3 regions of the Saccharopolyspora sp. NPDC047091 genome follow, and region 1 is predicted to be linked to each of the others. Evidence: riboswitches for the same ligand, from Rfam matches in the RefSeq annotation. Region 1 holds a riboswitch; each other region holds the start of a gene.
What was found. A riboswitch is a leader RNA that binds a small molecule or an ion and turns the genes downstream of it on or off. The one in region 1 is predicted to bind cobalamin.
Positions count from the first base shown of each region.

Region 2: it holds a riboswitch for cobalamin, as region 1 does, so the genes downstream of both, cobN (cobaltochelatase subunit CobN) here and ABZ805_RS12040 (ABC transporter substrate-binding protein) in region 1, are expected to answer to the same signal.
Region 3: it holds a riboswitch for cobalamin, as region 1 does, so the genes downstream of both, ABZ805_RS21745 (ribonucleoside-diphosphate reductase subunit alpha) here and ABZ805_RS12040 (ABC transporter substrate-binding protein) in region 1, are expected to answer to the same signal.

Region 1 covers NZ_JBEYUS010000021.1:17,605-23,849, reverse strand. Annotated here, with positions in the region: gene ABZ805_RS12055 (LLM class flavin-dependent oxidoreductase) at 1-411, shown strand, start outside; gene ABZ805_RS12050 (ABC transporter ATP-binding protein) at 401-1,174, opposite strand; gene ABZ805_RS12045 (iron chelate uptake ABC transporter family permease subunit) at 1,171-2,193, opposite strand; gene ABZ805_RS12040 (ABC transporter substrate-binding protein) at 2,190-3,206, opposite strand; cobalamin riboswitch at 3,292-3,425, opposite strand; gene ABZ805_RS12035 (TetR family transcriptional regulator) at 3,716-4,252, opposite strand; gene ABZ805_RS12030 (multidrug efflux SMR transporter) at 4,227-4,601, opposite strand; gene ABZ805_RS12025 (SMR family transporter) at 4,598-4,918, opposite strand; gene ABZ805_RS12020 (SNF2-related protein) at 5,095-6,245, shown strand, end outside.
Region 2 covers NZ_JBEYUS010000023.1:30,080-36,324, reverse strand. Annotated here, with positions in the region: gene cobN (cobaltochelatase subunit CobN) at 1-2,334, opposite strand, end outside; cobalamin riboswitch at 2,457-2,590, opposite strand; gene ABZ805_RS12875 (precorrin-3B synthase) at 2,844-4,127, shown strand; gene ABZ805_RS12870 (precorrin-8X methylmutase) at 4,124-4,771, shown strand; gene ABZ805_RS12865 (precorrin-2 C(20)-methyltransferase) at 4,768-6,245, shown strand, end outside.
Region 3 covers NZ_JBEYUS010000056.1:36,845-43,089, reverse strand. Annotated here, with positions in the region: gene ABZ805_RS21750 (bifunctional metallophosphatase/5'-nucleotidase) at 1-1,401, opposite strand, end outside; cobalamin riboswitch at 1,617-1,841, shown strand; gene ABZ805_RS21745 (ribonucleoside-diphosphate reductase subunit alpha) at 1,962-4,793, shown strand; gene ABZ805_RS21740 (ribonucleotide-diphosphate reductase subunit beta) at 4,819-5,892, shown strand; gene ABZ805_RS21735 (class I SAM-dependent methyltransferase) at 5,990-6,245, shown strand, end outside.

The sequences.
Region 1 (6,245 bases):
ACCGAGGACGCGCCGTTCGACTTCGACGGCGAGCACGTGCAGCTGACCGGCGCGTTCGGCAACCCGAAGCCGGTGCAGCGCCCGCACCCGCCGATCGTCATCGGCGGCCGGTCCCTCGCGACGCTGCGGATCGTCGCCGCGCACGCGGACGTGTGGAACATCCCCGGCGGCGACATCGAGGACGTGACGGCCCGCAGCGCCATGCTGGACCGCCGGTGCGCCGAGATCGGCCGCGACCCGGCGGAGATCACCCGGTCGATCCACCTGGCGGTGGACTACGAGCGGCCCGCCGCCACTCGCGACTCGATCGGCGCGGCGGTCGACGCCGGGTTCGGCCACGTCGTGCTGGGCCTGCCCGCGCCGTTCCCGCCCGGCGTCGCCCGCTGGGTCGCCGACGAGCTCATCCGCTGACCGGCCGCTCCGGCAGGAACCGGACGTGCGGATGTCCGTCCACTTCGGACACTTCGCAGCGGACGCCGTAGACCTCGGCGATGGTCCGCTCGGTGAGCACCTCCCGCGGAGTGCCCGCCGCCACCACCCGGCCGCCGGAGAGCACCGCCAGCTCGTCGCAGAACATCGCCGCCAGGTTCAGGTCGTGCAGCGCGATCACGCTGGTCACCGGCAGCCGCCGCACCAGCGCCAGCAGGTCCAGCTGGTGGGCGATGTCCAGGTGGTTCGTCGGCTCGTCCAGCACCAGCTCCCGCGGTTCCTGCGCCAGCGCCCGCGCGATCTGCGCGCGCTGGCGCTCCCCGCCGGAGAGCCCGTGCCAGCGGCGGTGCGCCAGCCCGGCCAGCCCGGTCTGCTCCAGGGCGCGGCGGACGATCTCCTCGTCCGCCGCGTCGTGCCCGCCCCAGCCGCTGCGGTGCGGGGTGCGGCCGAGCGCGACGACCTCGGCGACGGTGAGGTCCACATCGGTGCCGACCTGCTGCTCGACCACGGCGACCCGCCGGGCCAGTTCACGGCGCGGCCAGCGGTCGGTGGTGCGGTCCCCGACCACCACCGTCCCGCTCGCCGGGCGGCGCAGTCCGGCGAGCAACCGCAGCAGTGAGGACTTCCCGGACCCGTTCGGCCCGAGCAACCCCACCGTCCGGCCGGGTTCGACGCGCAACCGCACCTCGTCGAGGATCAGGGCTCCCCCGGCGGACCAGGACACGTCGTGCGCGGTCAGGCTCACGAGACCCTCCCCCGCTTCGCCAGCAGCACCGCGAACGCGGGCACCCCGACGAGGGCCGTGACCACGCCGACCGGCACCTCCTGCGGAGCGGCGATCGTGGTGGCCAGCACGTCCACCCACACCAGCAGCACCGCGCCGAGCACCGCCGTCACCGGCAGCAGCGCGCGGTGCCGCGGCCCCACCAGCAGCCGCGCCGCCTGCGGCAGCACCAGGCCGACGAACCCGATCGCGCCCGCGGCGGCCACCAGCGTCGCCGCCAGCAGCGCCGTCGCCACCAGCAGCACGATCCGCAGCCGCTGCACGTGCACTCCGAGGGAGGCCGCCGCGTCCTGGCCGAACGCGAACGCGTCCAGCGCCCCCGCGCGGGCCAGGCACAGCACCAGGCACGCCGCGCACACGATCCCGGCCAGCACCACGTCGTTCCACCGCGCCCCGGACAGCGAACCCAGCAGCCAGAACAGCACCCCGCGGGTCTGCTCCGCGTCCGCCGACGTGATGACGATGTAGGAAGTGAGCGCGGAGAACAGCTGGGTGCCCGCGACCCCCGCCAGCACCGTGTGCCCGGCCGCGCCGCCCGCGATCGTCGCCAGCAGCAGCACCAGCGCGAACGCCACCAACGCCCCCGCGAACGCGCCCGCCGTCAAACCGATGGCCCCGGCACCCAGGCCCAGCACCACCACCGACACCGCACCGGTGGAGGCCCCCGCGGACACGCCGAGCAGGAACGGGTCCGCGAGCGGATTCCGCAGCAGCGACTGGAGAACCGCCCCGCACACCCCCAGCCCGGCCCCGCAGATCGCCGCCAGCAGCGCCCGCGGCAACCGCAGCTGCAGCACGATGCCCTGCCCGATCCGGGACACGCCGGTGTCCACCAGCCCGAGCCGGTGCCCCACCACGCTGCCGACGTCCGCGACCGACAGGTCCGCGGGTCCCAGGGTGACCGCGGCGGCGATCGACAGCAGCAGCGCCGGAATCCCGGCCAGCACGATGGCGGAGGCGGGCAGCCGCCCCGCCGTCACCGCTGCCGGTCCAGCTCGACGAGGCGATCCGCGAGCCGCTCGATGCCCTGCACGGTGCGGAGGCTGATGTTCAGCTCGGTGCCGGTCATGCTCAGCAGGTGGTCGTCGCGGACCGCGGCGAGCCGGGACACCGCCGGATCCTCGTGCAGGAAGCGCTCCTTGGCCGCGAGCCCGTCGCCCTCGCCGTCGCGGGTGAGGTCGCCGAGCACCAGCACGTCGGGGTCGCGGGCCAGCACGTCCTCCCAGGACACCTGCGGCCACATCGAGGTGACGTCGCCGTAGGCGTTGCGCACCCCCAGCTCCCTGGCCATGATCGCCGGAGAACCCGTGGAGCCCGCCACGTACGGGGATTCGGTGCGGGCGAACCAGAACAGCACCGAGGTGTCGCCGCGCGAATCCAGCCCGGCGACCTGCTGCCGCGCCGCCTCCACCCGGCCGCGCAGCTGCTCGGTGAGCGCCCGCCCCCGTTCGGAGACGCCGAACAGGTCGGCGATGTCCTGCACCTCCTGGTAGATGTCGGCCAGCTGCACCGGTTCCGGCAGCGGCGCCTCCTCCGGCAGGCAGTTGCTCGGCGACAGGTAGGTCGGCACGCCGAGCTCGGTGAACCGCTCGCGGTCGGCGACGCGCTCATCGGTGAACATGGCCTGGTACCCGGCGAGCACGATGTCCGGTTCGGTGCCCAGCACGGACTCGAACGACGGGGTGTTCTCGGCCAGCTTCGGCACCTGCGCGTTCGCGGCGGCCAGCGGCGGGTCGATCGGCTCGGTCCAGGTCGCGGTTCCCACCATCCGGTCGGCCAGGCCGAGGGAGAGCATGATCTCGGTGGTCGACTGGTTCAGCGACACCGCGCGCCGCGGCGGCTCCTCGACGGTCACGTCGGCACCGCAGTTGCGCAGCGTCGTCGAACCGGCGCCGGAAGAGGGGCCGGCGGCGGGGGCGGCGCAGGAGGCCAGCACGGTCGCGGTCAGCGCCACCAGTCCGGTCCGGAACGCGCGGGTACGCGAGAACGGCATGTCACGTGGTTCCTCACCCCGGGCCCATGCGCGGGGCCCGGCAGGCTGCGACCCGGCACCGAGCTCGGTGTCCGGGGAGCCAGCCAGGTCTTCGGGCTCGGGTTCCCCGGGCGAGGTCACCTTCCCGGACCGGTGGTCCAGTGGTCGCGGCCGTGCAGCCGTTCCTCGCCCATCGCCCCTACCGCTGCGCGTCAGCTCCGGCTTCCGACCGGATTCCCTGCCCTCGCGGGCGCGACTGGCTCCCGAGCACCCTAACCGGACATACCAACCCATCATCAAGGTGATTGAGGGCGCCGCCACTCGTTCTGCTTTCGGGGTGGGTGGCGGAACCTCAGCTGGCCCCTCGCTGCGGGATCGTTTTCGCAGGTGGCTCCGCCACATGTGAAAACGCCGTCCTCGCGAGGAAAGCGCTGAGAACCCGTGGCGGTGCCGGGTGCTCTGGTGGTCGCTGATCAGCTGCTTCGCCACTGATAGGACACGAGCGAGACCCTTCCGCGCTCGCATCGGCGTCAGGTCGGTCGCAGCATTTCTCGGATGTGGGCTGGTGCGGGGGTTCGGTCTTCGAAGAGGCATTGCATCTGGTAGCCGTCGGCGGTGGCGGCGAGCCGGTCCGCCGCCGGGGCGGGCAGCACTTCGGCCAGCTTGTCCCGCAGGTGGACCAGCGAGGCGCGGCTCACCGCGCGGAACTCCGGGTCGCGCATCCCGAGGACGTACAGCTCGTAGGTGACGACGCTGGTGCCGCGCTCCGCGGTGAGGTGGTGGTGGATCAGCTCGGCGAGCCGGGCCACGACGGTCTCGGCGGTGACCTCGCGCAGCCACTCGTCCAACGAGTCGGCACGGAACCGCAGCACCCGCCTGCTCGCCTCGATCAGCAGCGCCCGCACCGAATCGAAGTGGTAGGCGACGGAACCGACGGGCACCCCGGCCCGCTGCGCGACGGCGCGCGCGGTGACGCGGGCGGTGCCGCCGTCGCGGATCAGCTCGATCGCGGCGTCCACGATCCGCTCCCGGCGTTCGGGATCATTCGGGGTGTTCTTCGGTCGCACGGCGTTCCTCCCGCGAATCCCGCTTCGCCAGGTTGATCATCGCGACGCCGCCGATCACGCAGCCGACGCCGAGCCATGCCGCCGGGGACAGGTGGTCGGCGAACAGCACCGAGCCCAGCAGCGCGACCCCGGCCGTTCCCGCGCCGGTCCAGATCACGTAGGCCATGCCCAGCGGGATCACCCGCAACGCCCGCGCGAGCAGCACGACCGCCGCACCGTAGCCGATCACCGCGACCGCCGACGGCACCGGCGCGGTGAACCCTGCGGAGGCCCGCAGCGCCAGGGTGGCGACGATCTCCAGCGCGATGGTGCCCGCGAGGTGCGCCCACGCCCGCCGCGCCGCGCTCATCCGCCCATCCCGGTGCCGAGCAGCGCGATGCCGAGCAGCGTCACCGCCATGCCGCCGAGCTGCACCCGGTTGGTGCGCACCGCGAAGAAGACCCGGTCCACCGCCACCAGCACCACCGCGGCGGCGCCGGTCCACACCGCGTACACCAGCCCGACCGGCAGCCGCTGCACCAACCAGGACAGCAGCAGGGTCGCCACGGCGTACCCGGCGATCGCCCCGATCCCCCAGCCCCAGCGGGTGAACCCGCGCGAGGCTCGGGTGCACAGCGACCCGCACAGCCCCGCGACGATGGCCAGGCACAGCACCAGGAACGTCATGCCGACCAGAGTATGTACGCCTGTTCATACTTGGCAAGGGGCCGTCCGCCCGGCCCCTGCGGCGTCGGCGTGCGGTGATCGGTCAAGCTGGTCACCGGGGCCGCACCACCCGCTCGGCGGCTGCCCGCGCGCCGGTGGTGCGGTACTGACGAGCAGGGGATTCCTGGGGAGGAAGCATGGGGCTCGACGACGGGCCGGGTGCGGTGCGGGCGGGTCGCGCGGCGCGCGCCGTGCTGGCGGGCGCGCGGTCGTTCCGCGCCGCCGCGCGCGGGCTGCTCGCCGAACCGGACCGGCTGCGCGAGCGGGCCCGGCGGCAGTACGACGCGTTCCGGCAGCGGGAGGCGTGGGAACGGCTGCGCGCGATGCCGGTCGGCAGGCTCCGCGACGCCGCGCGGACCAGGCTGCGGCTCGGCGAGCTGGAGCGCGCCGGATACCGCACCGTCGCCGACGTCGCCGCCGCGACCCCGGAACGGTTGCAGGCCGTGCCCGGTGTCGGACCGGCCACCGCGCAGGAGGCCGCGGCCGCCGCCGCGCGCCTCGCGCGGGCGAGCGCGCAGGACGTGGTGCTGCGCATCGACCCGGACCGGCGCGACCCGGAGCACGCCGCGCTGCTGGCGACCGTGCGGGCCTGGGAGCTCGCCGGGGAGCGGATCTCCGCGCAGCAGGAGGAGATCCGGCGCGGGCTCGCCGCGCTCGACGAGCTGGAACCGGTGGCGCAGCGGACCGGCAGCAGGCTGCGGATGTGGTTCACCGGCGCCGCCCGCCGCGGCAGCGCGCTGGACGCGCTGGCCCGGCTGGACGGGCTGCTCGCCGAACCCGGCATCCGGCGCGTCGCCGCGGCGGCGGAGAACTCGGGCGCCGAACCTCCCGCGCAGTTGTGGCGGGACTACGAGCGCCGCGCCGCCACCTACAACACGCTGCTCGCCGAGCTCACCGACCACGCCGGGACCGGCGCCGCGGCCACCGGACAGCTGCCGCCGGAGCAGGAACGGCAGGTCACCGCGACCGGGCTGGACACCGGCCTGCTGCGCGTCGCGCTGCGCGGCTACCAGGCGTTCGGCGCGAAGTTCGCGCTGGCGCGGCGGAAGTCGATCCTCGGCGACGAGATGGGGCTCGGCAAGACCGTGGAGGCGCTGGCCGCGATGGCGCACCTCACCGCCCGCGGCGGCACCCACTTCCTGGTGGTGTGCCCGGCCGGGGTGTTGATCAACTGGGTGCACGAGACGTCCCGGCGCAGCGCCCTCGTCCCGCACCCGCTGCACGGCCCGCACCGGGACGCCGCCACCCGCGAGTGGCTGCGCGATGGCGGGGTCGCCGTCACCTCCTT
Region 2 (6,245 bases), on a different contig from region 1:
GGTCATCTCGTCGGTGGTGGCGTCCAGCCGCGGGACCACCTCGGTGACGGCGAACTCCAGCACCCGCACCACGTCGTCCGGCGCGTCGCCCAGCACCGAGCGGCACACCTCGACGACCGCGCCGAGCTCCCAGCCGCGTTCCTCCATGCCCGCGACGAGGGCGTGCGCGGAGGTCTCCACGTCGTCCACGGTGCCGCGGGCGACGCTGCCGTCCTCCGCCATGCCCAGTGCCTCGCGCAGGCCGGGCAGCGCGCCGCTCCGCCCGCCCCACACCTGCCGGGCGCGCAGCATCGCCAGCACCAGGTTCACCCGCGCCTCCCCGGTCGGGGCGGCACCCAGGACGTGCAGGCCGTCGCGGATCTGCGCGTCCTTGATCTCGCACAGCCAGCCGTCGACGTGCAGCAGCATGTCGTCGAACTCGGCCTCGTGCGGGCGCTCGTCCAGGCCGAGGTCGTGGTCCAGCTTCGCGGCCTGCATCAACGTCCAGATCTGGCTGCGGATCGCGGGCAGCTTCGCCGGGTCCATCGCCGAGATCTGCGCGTGCTCGTCGAGCAGCTGCTCCAGCTTCGCGATGTCGCCGTAGCTCTCCGCGCGCGCCATCGGCGGCACCAGGTGGTCCACCAGCGTCGCGTGCACCCGGCGCTTCGCCTGGGTGCCCTCGCCCGGGTCGTTGACCAGGAACGGGTACACCAGCGGCAGGTCCGCCAGCGCCGCGTCCGGTGCGCAGGACGCCGACATGCCCGCGGTCTTGCCGGGCAGCCACTCCAGGTTGCCGTGCTTGCCGAGGTGCACCATCGCGTGCGCGCCGAACTCGTCGGTCATCCAGCGGTAGGCGGCCAGGTAGTGGTGGCTCGGCGGCAGGTCCGGGTCGTGGTAGATCGCGATCGGGTTCTCGCCGAACCCGCGCGGCGGCTGCACCACGACGACGACGTTCCCGGCGCGCAGCGCGGCCACCACGATCTCGCCGTCCGGGTCGTGCGAGCGGTCCACGAACTGCTCGCCCGGCGGCGGACCCCAGTGCTGCTCGATGCTCTCCCGCAGGTCCTGCGGCAGCGTCGCGAACCAGTCGGCGTAGCGCTTCGCGGGGATGCGCACCGGGTTGCCGGACAGCTGCTCCTCGGTCAACCAGTCCGGGTCCTGGCCACCAGCGGCGATCAGCGCGTGCACCAGCGCGTCGCCGTCCTGCGCGGCCACGCCGGGCAGCGCGTCCGGGCCGTCCACCGGGCCGATGTCGTAGCCGGCCTCGCGCAGCCGCTGGAGCAGGCCCACCGCGCTCGCCGGGGTGTCCAGGCCGACGGCGTTGCCGATCCGGGAGTGCTTCGTCGGGTACGCCGACAGCATCAGCACCAGGCGCTTGTCCGCGGCGGGCACGTGCCGCAGCCGCGCGTGCTTCACCGCGATCCCGGCGACGCGGGCCGCGCGCTCCGGGTCGGCGACGTACACCGGGAGGCCTTCGGCGTCGTTCTCCTTGAACGAGAACGGCACCGTGATCAGGCGGCCGTCGAACTCGGGCACCGCGACCTGGGTGGCCATGTCCAGCGGGGACAGGCCTTCGTCGTTGTCCTCCCACGCCTCGCGGCTGGAGGTCAGGGTGAGGCCCTGCAAGATCGGCACGTCCAGCGCGGCGAGCGCGCCCACGTCCCACGCCTCGTCGTCGCCACCGGCGGAGGCGGTCGCGGGCTTCGTGCCGCCCGCGGCCAGCACCGTCACGATCAGCGCGTCCGCCTCGCGCAACGTGTCCAGCAGGCCCGGTTCGGGGGCGCGCAGCGACGCGCAGAACACCGGCAGCGCCTGGCCGCCCGCGTCCTCGATGGCGTCGGAGAGGGCGTGCGCGAACGCGGTGTTGCCCGCCATGTGGTGCGCGCGGTAGTAGAGCACCGCGACCTTCGGGCCTTCGGTCCGGCGCGGGGTCCGCTCCAGCAGGCCCCACTTCGGCGTCTCCACCGGCGGTTCGAAGCCGTGGCCGGTGAGCAGCACCGTGTCGGACAGGAAGTTGAACAGCTGCGTCAGGTTCTCCGGCCCGCCCTGCGCGAGGTAGCCGTGCGCCTGCGAGCAGACGCCGCCCGGCACCGTGGAGCACTCCATCAGCTCCGCGTCCGGGGCCTGCTCACCGCCGAGCACCACGACCGGGCGCGGTCCGGCGAGCAGCGAGTCCAAGCCCTCCTCCCACGCGCGGCGGCCGCCGAGCAGCCGCACCACGACGAGGTCGGCGCCCTCCAGCAGCGGCGGCAGGTCGTCCACGCCGAGCCGCGCCGGGTTGCCGAGGCGGAAGTCCGCACCGCTGGCGCGTGCGCTGAGCAGATCGGTGTCCGATGTGGACAGCAGCAGGATCATGCGGCACGCTCCCGGCTGAGCAGGGACGCGGGCGTGCGGGCAGGACGCATGGTCAACCTTCCTCGGGGTCCTCGCCCCGGAGTCGTCGGCACCCGGTGTCGCACCGGGCGGTGGCGGCGCCGGAGTGTCCTGGCTCCCGGATCGCCGCTCGCCCCGTGCCTTCCCACCCGCGCGGCGCGCGGGCAGTGGCCTCGTACTCGGAGTTCGCTCCCCGGTGACAGTGGCGGGACCGCGCCGGACTCGCACCGGCTTCCTCCGCACGTCGCCGCCGACAACTCTCCGCAACGGGGCGATCGTTCGTCAAGTGGCCGGTCGTGCGGTCGCGCGAGAGATCCCGCACTCGACGCGTCCGGCCGTCCGGTGAGGCGCATCGCGTTTTGCGGACGTGATCCGGGCGGGACGTAGTATCGACGGTCGCCGGTGCGCCCCCGAGTCCGCGCACCCCGGACAGCGGCGTCGTGCGCTGCGAGTTCCGGACCAGACCATGATCGACGAGAGCGGGGACGAGCGTGCCGCGACGAGCCGGACCCGACGCGTGCCCCGGCGCGCTGCGGGTGCACGAGGCCGCTGACGGGGGACTGGCCCGCGTGCGGGTGCCCGGCGGGCGGCTCGCGGCGCGGCAGGTGCGGGCGCTGGCGACCGCGGCCGCGCTGGGTGACGGCGGCTGGGAACTCACCTCGCGGGCGAACATCCAGGTCCGCGGGCTGTCCGCGGCGGCGGTGCCGGAGTTCGCGGAGCTGCTCGGCGCGGCCGGTCTGCTGCCGTCGCCGACGCACGAGCGGGTGCGCAACGTCGTCGCCTCGCCGCGCACCCGTCCGGGCGCGCTGGACGTGCGCGCGGTGGCGGTGGCGCTGGACGAGGGGCTGCGCGCCGACCCGGAGCTGGCGGAGCTGCCCGGGCGGTTCCTGTTCACCGCGGACGACGGCGGCGGCGAGGTGACCGCGCTGGGCGCGGACGTCGCGCTGCACCCGGCGGACGGCGCGGTGGCGGTGCTGCTCGCCGGGGCCGACCTCGGGCTGCGGGTGTCCGCGGCCGACGCGGCCCGCGCCGCGGTGCTCGCGGCCGCCGCGTTCCTCGCGGAACGGGGCCGGCTGGGCGCGGAGAGCTGGCGGCTGGCGGAACTGCCCGGTGGCGCCGAGCGGATCGCCGACCGCATCCGGGCGGAATTCTCCTGCATGGCGGCGGAAACCGCGGTCGCGCCCGGTGATCCGGTGCGCACGCACGCGGAGCTCGGCGTGCTGGCCCGCGCCGACGACCGGGTCGATCTCGCCCTCGGCGCGCCGCTGGGACGGCTGGACGCCGGGCAGATCGCGGTGCTCGCCACGCAGACCGAGGAGATCGCCGGACAGGCCGAAGGCAGCGCCGAACAGGCCGAGGACAGCGCCGCGCAGGCCGAAGGCAGCGCCGCGCAGACCGCCGCACCGCACCCGCTGCGGCTCACGCCGTGGCGCGCGCTGCTGCTCACCGACGTCCCCGCGGACGAGGCGCCGCGCAGGCTCGCCGAGCTGGACGCCGCCGGGTTCCTCACCGACCCGGGCGCGCCGCTGGCCGGGGTGACCGCCTGCGCCGGCAGCCCCGGCTGCGCGAAGTCCCTCGCCGACGTGCGCGCCGACGCGCGGCGCACCACCCGGCCCGGCCCGCTGCCGGTGCACTGGGCGGGCTGCGCGCGCCGCTGCGGCCGACCGGCCGGACCAGGAGTGGAAGTGCTGGCCACCGAGGCCGGCTACGAGGTCGGCGGGCACCCCGCCGGCGAGACGTCCGCCGCGCTCGACGCGGCACGGAGGGCAGTGTGAACACCGCAGACAGCACCGGCGGCTACGAGTACGTGCGTGACGGAGCGGAGATCTACCGCCGCTCGTTCGCCACGATCCGCGCCGAAGCGGAACTCGACGGCATGCCACCGGAAGTCGCCCAGGTCGCCGTCCGCATGATCCACGCCTGCGGCATGGTGGACCTGGCCCGCGACATCGCCTGGTCGCGGCGCGCGGTGCTCGCCGCCCGCGAGGCGCTGCGCGGTGGCGCGCCGGTGTTCTGCGACGCCGCGATGGTCGCCGCGGGCGTCACCCGGCGCAGGCTGCCCGCCGACAACGACATCGTCTGCACCCTCGGCGACGAGCGGGTCCCCGGCCTCGCCGCGGAACTCGGCACGACCCGCAGCGCGGCGGCGATGGAGCTGTGGCGGGACCGGCTGGAGGGGTCCGTGGTCGCCGTCGGCAACGCGCCGACCGCGCTGTTCCGGCTGCTGGAGATGATCGACGCGGGCGCGGGCAGGCCCGCCGCCGTGCTCGGCCTCCCCGTCGGGTTCATCGGCGCCGCCGAATCGAAGCAGGCACTGGCCGACCACCCGGCGCTGGAGCACCTGGTGGTGCACGGCCGCCGCGGTGGCAGCGCGATGGCGGTGGCCGCCATCAACGCGATCGCGAGCGAACAGGAGTGAGCAGCACCGTGGAGCAGGCAGGCAGGTTGTTCGGCGTCGGGCTCGGACCCGGAGATCCGGAGCTGGTGACGGTCAAGGCCGCCCGGCTGATCGGCGAAGCCGACGTGATCGCCTACCACAGCGCCCGGCACGGCCGCAGCATCGCGCGTTCCGTCGCCGCGCCGTACCTGCGGGAAGGCCAGGTCGAGGAACCGCTGGTGTACCCGGTGACGACCGAGACGACCGATCACCCGGGCGGCTACCAGGGCGCCATCGACGAGTTCTACGCCGACGCGGCCGAACGGCTCGCCGCGCACCTGTCCGCGGGCCGCACCGTGGCGCTGCTGTGCGAGGGCGACCCGTTCTTCTACGGCTCCTACATGCACATGCACAAGCGCCTGGTGGGCCGGTTCGAGGTGGCCGCGATCCCCGGTGTGACCTCGGTGAGCGGGGCGGCGGCGATGCTCGGCAGGCCGCTGGCGGAACGCGACGAGGTGCTGACGGTGCTGCCCGGCACGCTCGACCCGGACGTGCTCGCGGAGAAGCTGGCGGGCACCGACGCGGCGGCGGTCATGAAGCTGGGCCGCACCTTCGACGGGGTGAAGGCGGCGTTCGAGAAGGCGGGCCGGCTCGACGAGGCCTACCTCGTGGAGCGCGCCACCACGGACCGGCAGCGGCTGCTGCCGCTGGGCGAGGTGGATCCGGCGTCGGTGCCGTACTTCTCGCTGGCGCTGCTGCCGAGCCCGGTGAACGCGGACAGCCCGCTGAACCTGACCGACGCGTCCGGAGTGCCGGTTTCCGCTGCGGCGCAACGGGAAGCTCCCGAGCCCGCGCCGACGGCGAGCACCGGTGAGGTCGTGGTCGTCGGCCTCGGCCCGGCCGGTCCGCAGTGGACCACCCCGGAGGCGCACACCGCCGTCGCCGCCGCCGACGACCTCGTCGGCTACGGCCCCTACCTGGACCGGTTGCCGACGAACCCGCGGCAGCGCAAGCACGCCTCGGACAACCGGGTGGAGGCCGAGCGCGCCGAGTTCGCCCTGGACCTGGCGCGGCGCGGTTCCCGCGTCGTCGTGGTGTCCTCGGGCGATCCGGGCGTGTTCGCGATGGCCAGCGCCGTGCTGGAGGTCGCCACCGAGGAGCGGTTCGCGGCGGTGCCGGTGCGGGTGCTGCCCGGGCTCACCGCGGCGCAGGCGGTGGCGAGCCGGATCGGCGCGCCGCTGGGCCACGACTACTGCGTGCTGTCCCTGTCGGACCGGTTGAAGCCGTGGGAGGTCATCGTCGAGCGGCTGGCCGCGGCGGCGAAGGCCGACCTGGCGATGGCCATCTACAACCCGGCGTCGCGCAGCCGCACCTGGCAGGTCGGTGCCGCCCGCGACGTGCTGCTGGAGCACCGCTCGGCGGAGACGCCGGTGGTGATCGGCCGCGACGTGGGCGGGCCCCAGGAGTCGGTGCGGGTGGTGCCGCTCGGCGAGCTCGATCCGTCCGATGTGGACAT
Region 3 (6,245 bases), on a different contig from region 1:
CTGTTCGAGCACGGCCTGCAGCTGCGCGCCGGTGAGCGTCATGGTCTGCATGGTGTTGCCGAACGGCTGCACGGCGAACGCCTCGCCGTAGGTGATGACGCCGTCTCCTTCGCCCGCCGGGGAGGAGGCGTGCGGCAGGTCGGCGCGCACCCCGCCCGGGTTGGTCAGCGCGAGCTGCGCCCCGGTGTCGCGGGTGGCGGCCAGCTGGGCGTCGGCGACGACGCTGCCGAGGCTGGATTCCCCGGACGGCGCCGGGGTTTTCAGCAGGTCGCCGGTGGCGGTGCCGACGGCGCGGTTCGCGATGGGCGCGGCCTTGGCGCGGGCCTCTTCGACGAGCGCGGCGGCCTCCGGGTCGGGTTCGACGTCGCGGGTGACGACCTCGTTGTGCGCGGTGCTCTGCTCCCGCACGACCTCGCGGGTGTGGCGGTCGACGCGCAGGTCCAGCACCGACAGCAGCCTGCCGTAGGAGGCGCCCTGCACCACGGGCCGCGGGGCGCCCGCCGGGTCGGTGACGGTGCAGTTGTACTGCTGGTGGCTGTGCGCGCTGAACACGGCGTCGACCTGCGGGGAGACGTTCTCGGCGATCTCGGTGGCGGGGCCGCCCGCGGCGACGTCGCAGGAGTTCGGTCCGCCGCCGTCGGCTTCGTCGCCCTGGTGCAGCAGCACGACCTGCGCCTTGATGCCGAAGCGCTCCAGCGCGTCGGAGGTGCGGTCGATGGCCTCGACCTCGTCGCCGAACCGCAGGCCGCGCACCGCTTCGGGGCTGACCACGTTCGGGAGGTCGTGCAGCGTCGCACCGATCACGCCGATCGGGACGCCGCCGGAGACCTGCACGGTGAACGGCATCAGCGCGGGAGCGCCGCCGTCCTCGAAGGTGACGTTGGCGCCGAGGTACGGGAAGCTCGCGCCGTCGAAGGAATCGCGGAACTCGCAACCGTCCTGCGGGTGGCAGCCGCCGGTCTGCAGCCGCTGGAGTTCCTGGTAGCCCTCGTCGAACTCGTGGTTGCCGACGACGTGGCCGCGGACGTCCTGCGAGTTGAGGAAGTCGACGGTGGGTTCGTCGTGGAACAGCGCGGAATTCACCGGCGAGGCGCCCACGCTGTCGCCGGCCGAGAAGACCAGCGAGTTCGGCACCTCGGCGCGCAGCCGCTGCAGGTGGGTGGCGAGGTAGGCGGCGCCGCCGGCTTCGACGGTCCGGCCGTCGTCGAGCTCGACCGTCCCGGAGGACCCGGTGGGCGGTTCGAGGTTGCCGTGCAGGTCGTTGAAGGTGATCAGCCGGACGTCGGTGGTCGCGGGCGGGTCCTGCGGTGCGGCGCCTGCGGTCGCCCCGGTGGCAGTGGCGGCGGTGGCGAGTGCGGTGGCGGCGACGGCGAGTCCGCGTCGCACGCGGTGGGCACGCATGGTTCGGTCTTCCTCCCAGGTGGTGATCTCGGGAGGCAGTCTGCCCGGCGCCACCGACGACCACCACCGAATCCGCGTCACACCCCTCGTGCGAACTCCGCCGGGTGCGGGCAGGATGCGTCCCGGGCGTGCGCGAGCCGCTACCGAACGCGTCCGCCATCGACACCGCCACGCCGATGATGATGGGGTCCGGATCACCGTCGAACCCAAGATGTAGTGTGGCGCCCGCTGATGGTTCGCCGGTCCGGCCGGCGTGACAACAGGGAACCCGGTGCGAGTCCGGGACTGCCCCGCAGCGGTGAACGGGAACGACCGCCGTCACCACCTCCCGGTGGTGCAGCACTGGACGCTCGGCGTCCGGGAAGCGACGGCCAGTAGGTCCGGTGCCGAGCACCGGTCGCCCGTGAGTCCGAAGACCTGCCATCGGTGCGCGCACGAGGGGTGCGCGCCGTCCGGGACCTCGCGGGAGGGTTGCGGGACGAGCGGTGCCGTGCGCGCCGCGGTCCTGGCGCGTTCCGAGGAGTTCCGGGCAGGTGTCCGAGCTTGCGAGGAGAGAGCCAGTGACCGAGTCCACGACCCGGCCGTCAGCAGCGACCGCGGTGGTACCGGCAGGAGTGCGGGTGCTGCGGCGCGACGGGACCGTTTCCGGTTGGGACGAAACGAAGATCTCCGTGGCGTTGACCAAGGCGTTCCTGGCGGCCGAGGGGGATTCGGCCGCATCGTCGTCGCGGTTGCACCAGATCGTCGCGGAGTTGACGGAGCAGGCGGCGCAGGGCGTGCTGCGCCACGCGGGCACCGAGGGCCTGGTGCACATCGAGCAGATCCAGGACATGGTGGAGCTGGCGCTGATGCGCGGCGGGCACCACGGCGTCGCCCGCGCCTACGTGCTCTACCGGGAGGAGCACGCGCAGGCCCGCGAGGCCGAGGTGGCTCCCGCCGAGGACGCCGCTCCCCGCCTGGAGATGACCGCGCCGGACGGCACCCGGGTGCCGCTGGACTGGGAGCGGGTGTCGACCGTCGTCGAGCAGGCCTGCGAGGGCTTGGACGACGTGCGGGCCGACCAGGTGCTGCGGGAGGTGCGGCGCAACGTCTACGACGGCATCAGCTCGGCGGAGCTGGCCGAGTCGCTGACGATGGCGGCGCGCACCTTCGTGGAGGCGGAGCCGAACTACTCGCTGGTGACGTCTCGGCTGCTGCTGGACAAGCTGCGCCGCGAGGCGCTGAGCTTCGTCGCGGGCGAGCCGACCGAGGCCGACCAGGTGCAGATGCGGGACCGCTACGCCGGTTACTTCGCCGACTACGTGCGGCGCGGCATCGAGCTGGAGCAGCTGGACCCGGAGCTCGCCCGCTTCGACCTGGAGCGGCTGGGCGCGGCGCTGGACGCCGACCGGGACATCGCGTTCGGCTTCCTCGGGTTGCAGACGCTCTACGACCGGTACCTGCTGCACGAGAACGGGGTGCGGTTCGAGCTGCCGCAGGCGTTCTTCATGCGGGTCGCGATGGGCGTGGCGCTGCGCGAGGACGACCGGGAGGCGCGGGCGATCGAGTTCTACGACCTGATCTCCTCGTTCGACTTCATGTGCTCGACGCCGACGCTGTTCAACGCGGGCACCACCCGCCCGCAGCTGTCGTCCTGCTTCCTGACCACCGTGGACGACGACCTGCACGGGATCTTCCACGGGATCAGCAACAACGCGCTGCTGTCGAAGTACGCGGGCGGGCTCGGCAACGACTGGACCCCGGTCCGCGGCACCGGCGCGCACATCAAGGGGACGAACGGTTCCTCGCAGGGCGTGGTGCCGTTCCTGAAGATCGCCAACGACACGGCGGTCGCGGTGAACCAGGGCGGCAAGCGCAAGGGCGCGGTGTGCGCGTACCTGGAGACCTGGCACGTGGACATCGAGGAGTTCCTCGACCTGCGCAAGAACACCGGCGACGACCGGCGGCGCACGCACGACATGAACACGGCGAACTGGGTGCCGGACGAGTTCCTGCGCCGGGTCGAGGCCGACGAGCCGTGGACGCTGTTCTCCCCGGACGAGGTGCCGGACCTGCACGACCTGTACGGCACCGCGTTCGCGCAGCGCTACCGGGAGTACGAGGCGGCCGCGGAGCGCGGTGAGCTGAAGGTGTTCCGCCAGGTCCGCGCGGTGGACCTGTGGCGCCGGATGCTGACGATGCTGTTCGAGACCGGGCACCCGTGGATCACGTTCAAGGACCCGTGCAACCTGCGCTCGCCGCAGCAGCACGCGGGCGTGGTGCACTCCTCGAACCTGTGCACCGAGATCACGCTGAACACCAGCGCCGACGAGGTCGCGGTGTGCAACCTCGGTTCGATCAACCTGGCGCGGCACGTCACGGCCGAGGGCCTGGACGTGGAGCGGCTGCGGCGCACCACCCGCACGGCGGTGCGGATGCTGGACAACGTCATCGACGTGAACTTCTACACGATCCCGGAGGCGCGGGCCTCGAACCTGCGGCACCGCCCGGTGGGCCTGGGCCTGATGGGCTTCTCGGACGCGCTGTTCGCGCAGCGCATCCCGATGTCCTCGCAGGCCGCGGTGGAGTTCGCGGACCTGAGCATGGAGCACATCAGCTTCCACGCGATCACCGCGTCCTCCGAGCTGGCGGCCGAGCGCGGGCGCTACGAGTCGTTCGAGGGTTCGCTGTGGAGCCGCGGCGTGCTGCCGATCGATTCGCTGGAGCTGCTGGCGCAGGCCCGCGAGACCGGCGTCGACCTGGACCGTTCGTCCACTCTGGACTGGGACGGGCTGCGGGAGCAGGTCCGCGCGAACGGCATGCGCAACTCGAACGTGCTGGCCATCGCCCCGACGGCGACGATCTCGAACATCTGCGGCGTCGGCCAGTCCATCGAGCCGCTGTACCGGAACCTGTACGTGAAGTCGAACATGTCGGGCGACTTCACCGTGCTCAACGCCGACCTGGTGCGGGACCTCAAGGCCGCGGGCGTGTGGGACGAGGCGATGGTGCAGGACCTGAAGTACTTCGACGGCGACCTGGCTCCGATCGACCGGGTGCCCGCCGAGCTGAAGTCGTTGTACGCCACCGCGTTCGAGATCGAACCGCACTGGCTGGTGGAGGCCGCGTCCCGCCGCCAGAAGTGGATCGACCAGGCGCAGTCGCTGAACCTGTACATGGCGGCGCCGAGCGGCCGCAAGCTCGACGAGCTGTACCGGCTGGCGTGGCGCAAGGGCCTCAAGACCACCTACTACCTGCGGTCCAGCAGTGCGACGCACGTGGAGAAGTCCACGCTGCGCGGCACCGACGGCAAGCTCAACGCGGTCTCCCCCGCCGCCGCCCCGGCCCCGGCTCCGTCGCCGCAGCCGCAGGCGTGCGCGATCGACGACCCCGACTGCGAAGCCTGCCAGTGACCGCCCCGTTCCCCCTGGAGGACTCATGACTTCCGTGCACACCACCGACGCCACCGGGCTCGGCGAGATCGACCGCGGCGCGGGCCGGATCAACGTCGACGACAAGGCGATGATCAACGCCCAGGCGGACGTGAACCAGCTGCTGCCGCTGAAGTACGGCTGGGCCTGGGAGAAGTACCTCGCCGGCTGCAACAACCACTGGATGCCCACCGAGGTGTCCATGCACGCCGACATCGCCCTCTGGCGCTCCCGCGACGGGCTCACCGAGGACGAGCGGCTGATGCTCAAGCGCAACCTCGGGTTCTTCGCCACGGCGGAATCCCTGGTGGCCAACAACATCGTGCTCGCCGTGTACCGGCACATCACCAACCCCGAGTGCCGCCAGTACCTGCTGCGCCAGGCGTTCGAGGAGGCCGTGCACACGCACACCTTCCAGTACATCTGCGAGAGCCTGGGCCTCGACGAGGGCGAGCTGTTCAACGCCTACCGCGAGATCCCGTCCATCTCGGAGAAGGACGAGTGGGCGCTGCGGCACACCCAGAACCTGGAGAACCCCGAGTTCGCCACCGGCGGCCCGGAGCGCGACCAGGCGTTCCTGCGCGACCTCATCGCCTTCTACGTGATCTTCGAGGGCATGTGGTTCTACACCGGTTTCGCGCAGATCCTGTCGCTGGGCAGGCGGAACAAGATGGTCGGCATCGCCGAGCAGTACCAGTACATCCTGCGCGACGAGTCGATCCACCTGAACTTCGGCATCGACTGCATCAACCAGATCAAGCTGGAGAACCCGCACCTGTGGAGCGAGGAGTTCCAGGAGGAGGTGCGCGGCATGCTCGCCGACGCGTGCCGCCTGGAGGTCGCCTACGGCCGGGACACCATGCCCCGCGGCATCCTCGGCATCAACGCCGAGCTGTGCGAGCAGTACATGCACTTCATCACCAACCGCCGCTGCGCCCAGCTGGGCCTCACCCCGGTGTTCGCCGAGGTCGAGAACCCCTTCCCGTGGATGTCGGAGGCGATGGACCTGAAGAAGGAGAAGAACTTCTTCGAGACCCGCGTCACCGAGTACCAGTCCGGCTCCTCCCTCACCTGGGACTGAGCGGATCGGGCCGCCCGCCGGGAACTCGGCGGGCGGCCCGCCGGCGTTCCGGTCGTTCCACCGCGCCGGGCCGCCGACGCGGCATAGGGTGCCCGGCATGAGCGTTCCGGTTCCTGATCTCGACGTCGTTCGGGAGTCCTACGACCGCGTGGCCGACGACTACGTGGACATGGTGACCACGACGGGCATCGGCGATGTCCGCGCCCACCCGTGGCTGCGCGCCGCGATGGACGTGTTCGCCGACCAGGTCGCCGGGCTCGGCCCGGTGCTCGACGTCGGTTGCGGACCGGGCACGGTCACCGGTTACCTGGCCGAGCGGGGCCTGGACGTGGCAGGCGTGGACCTGTCCCCGC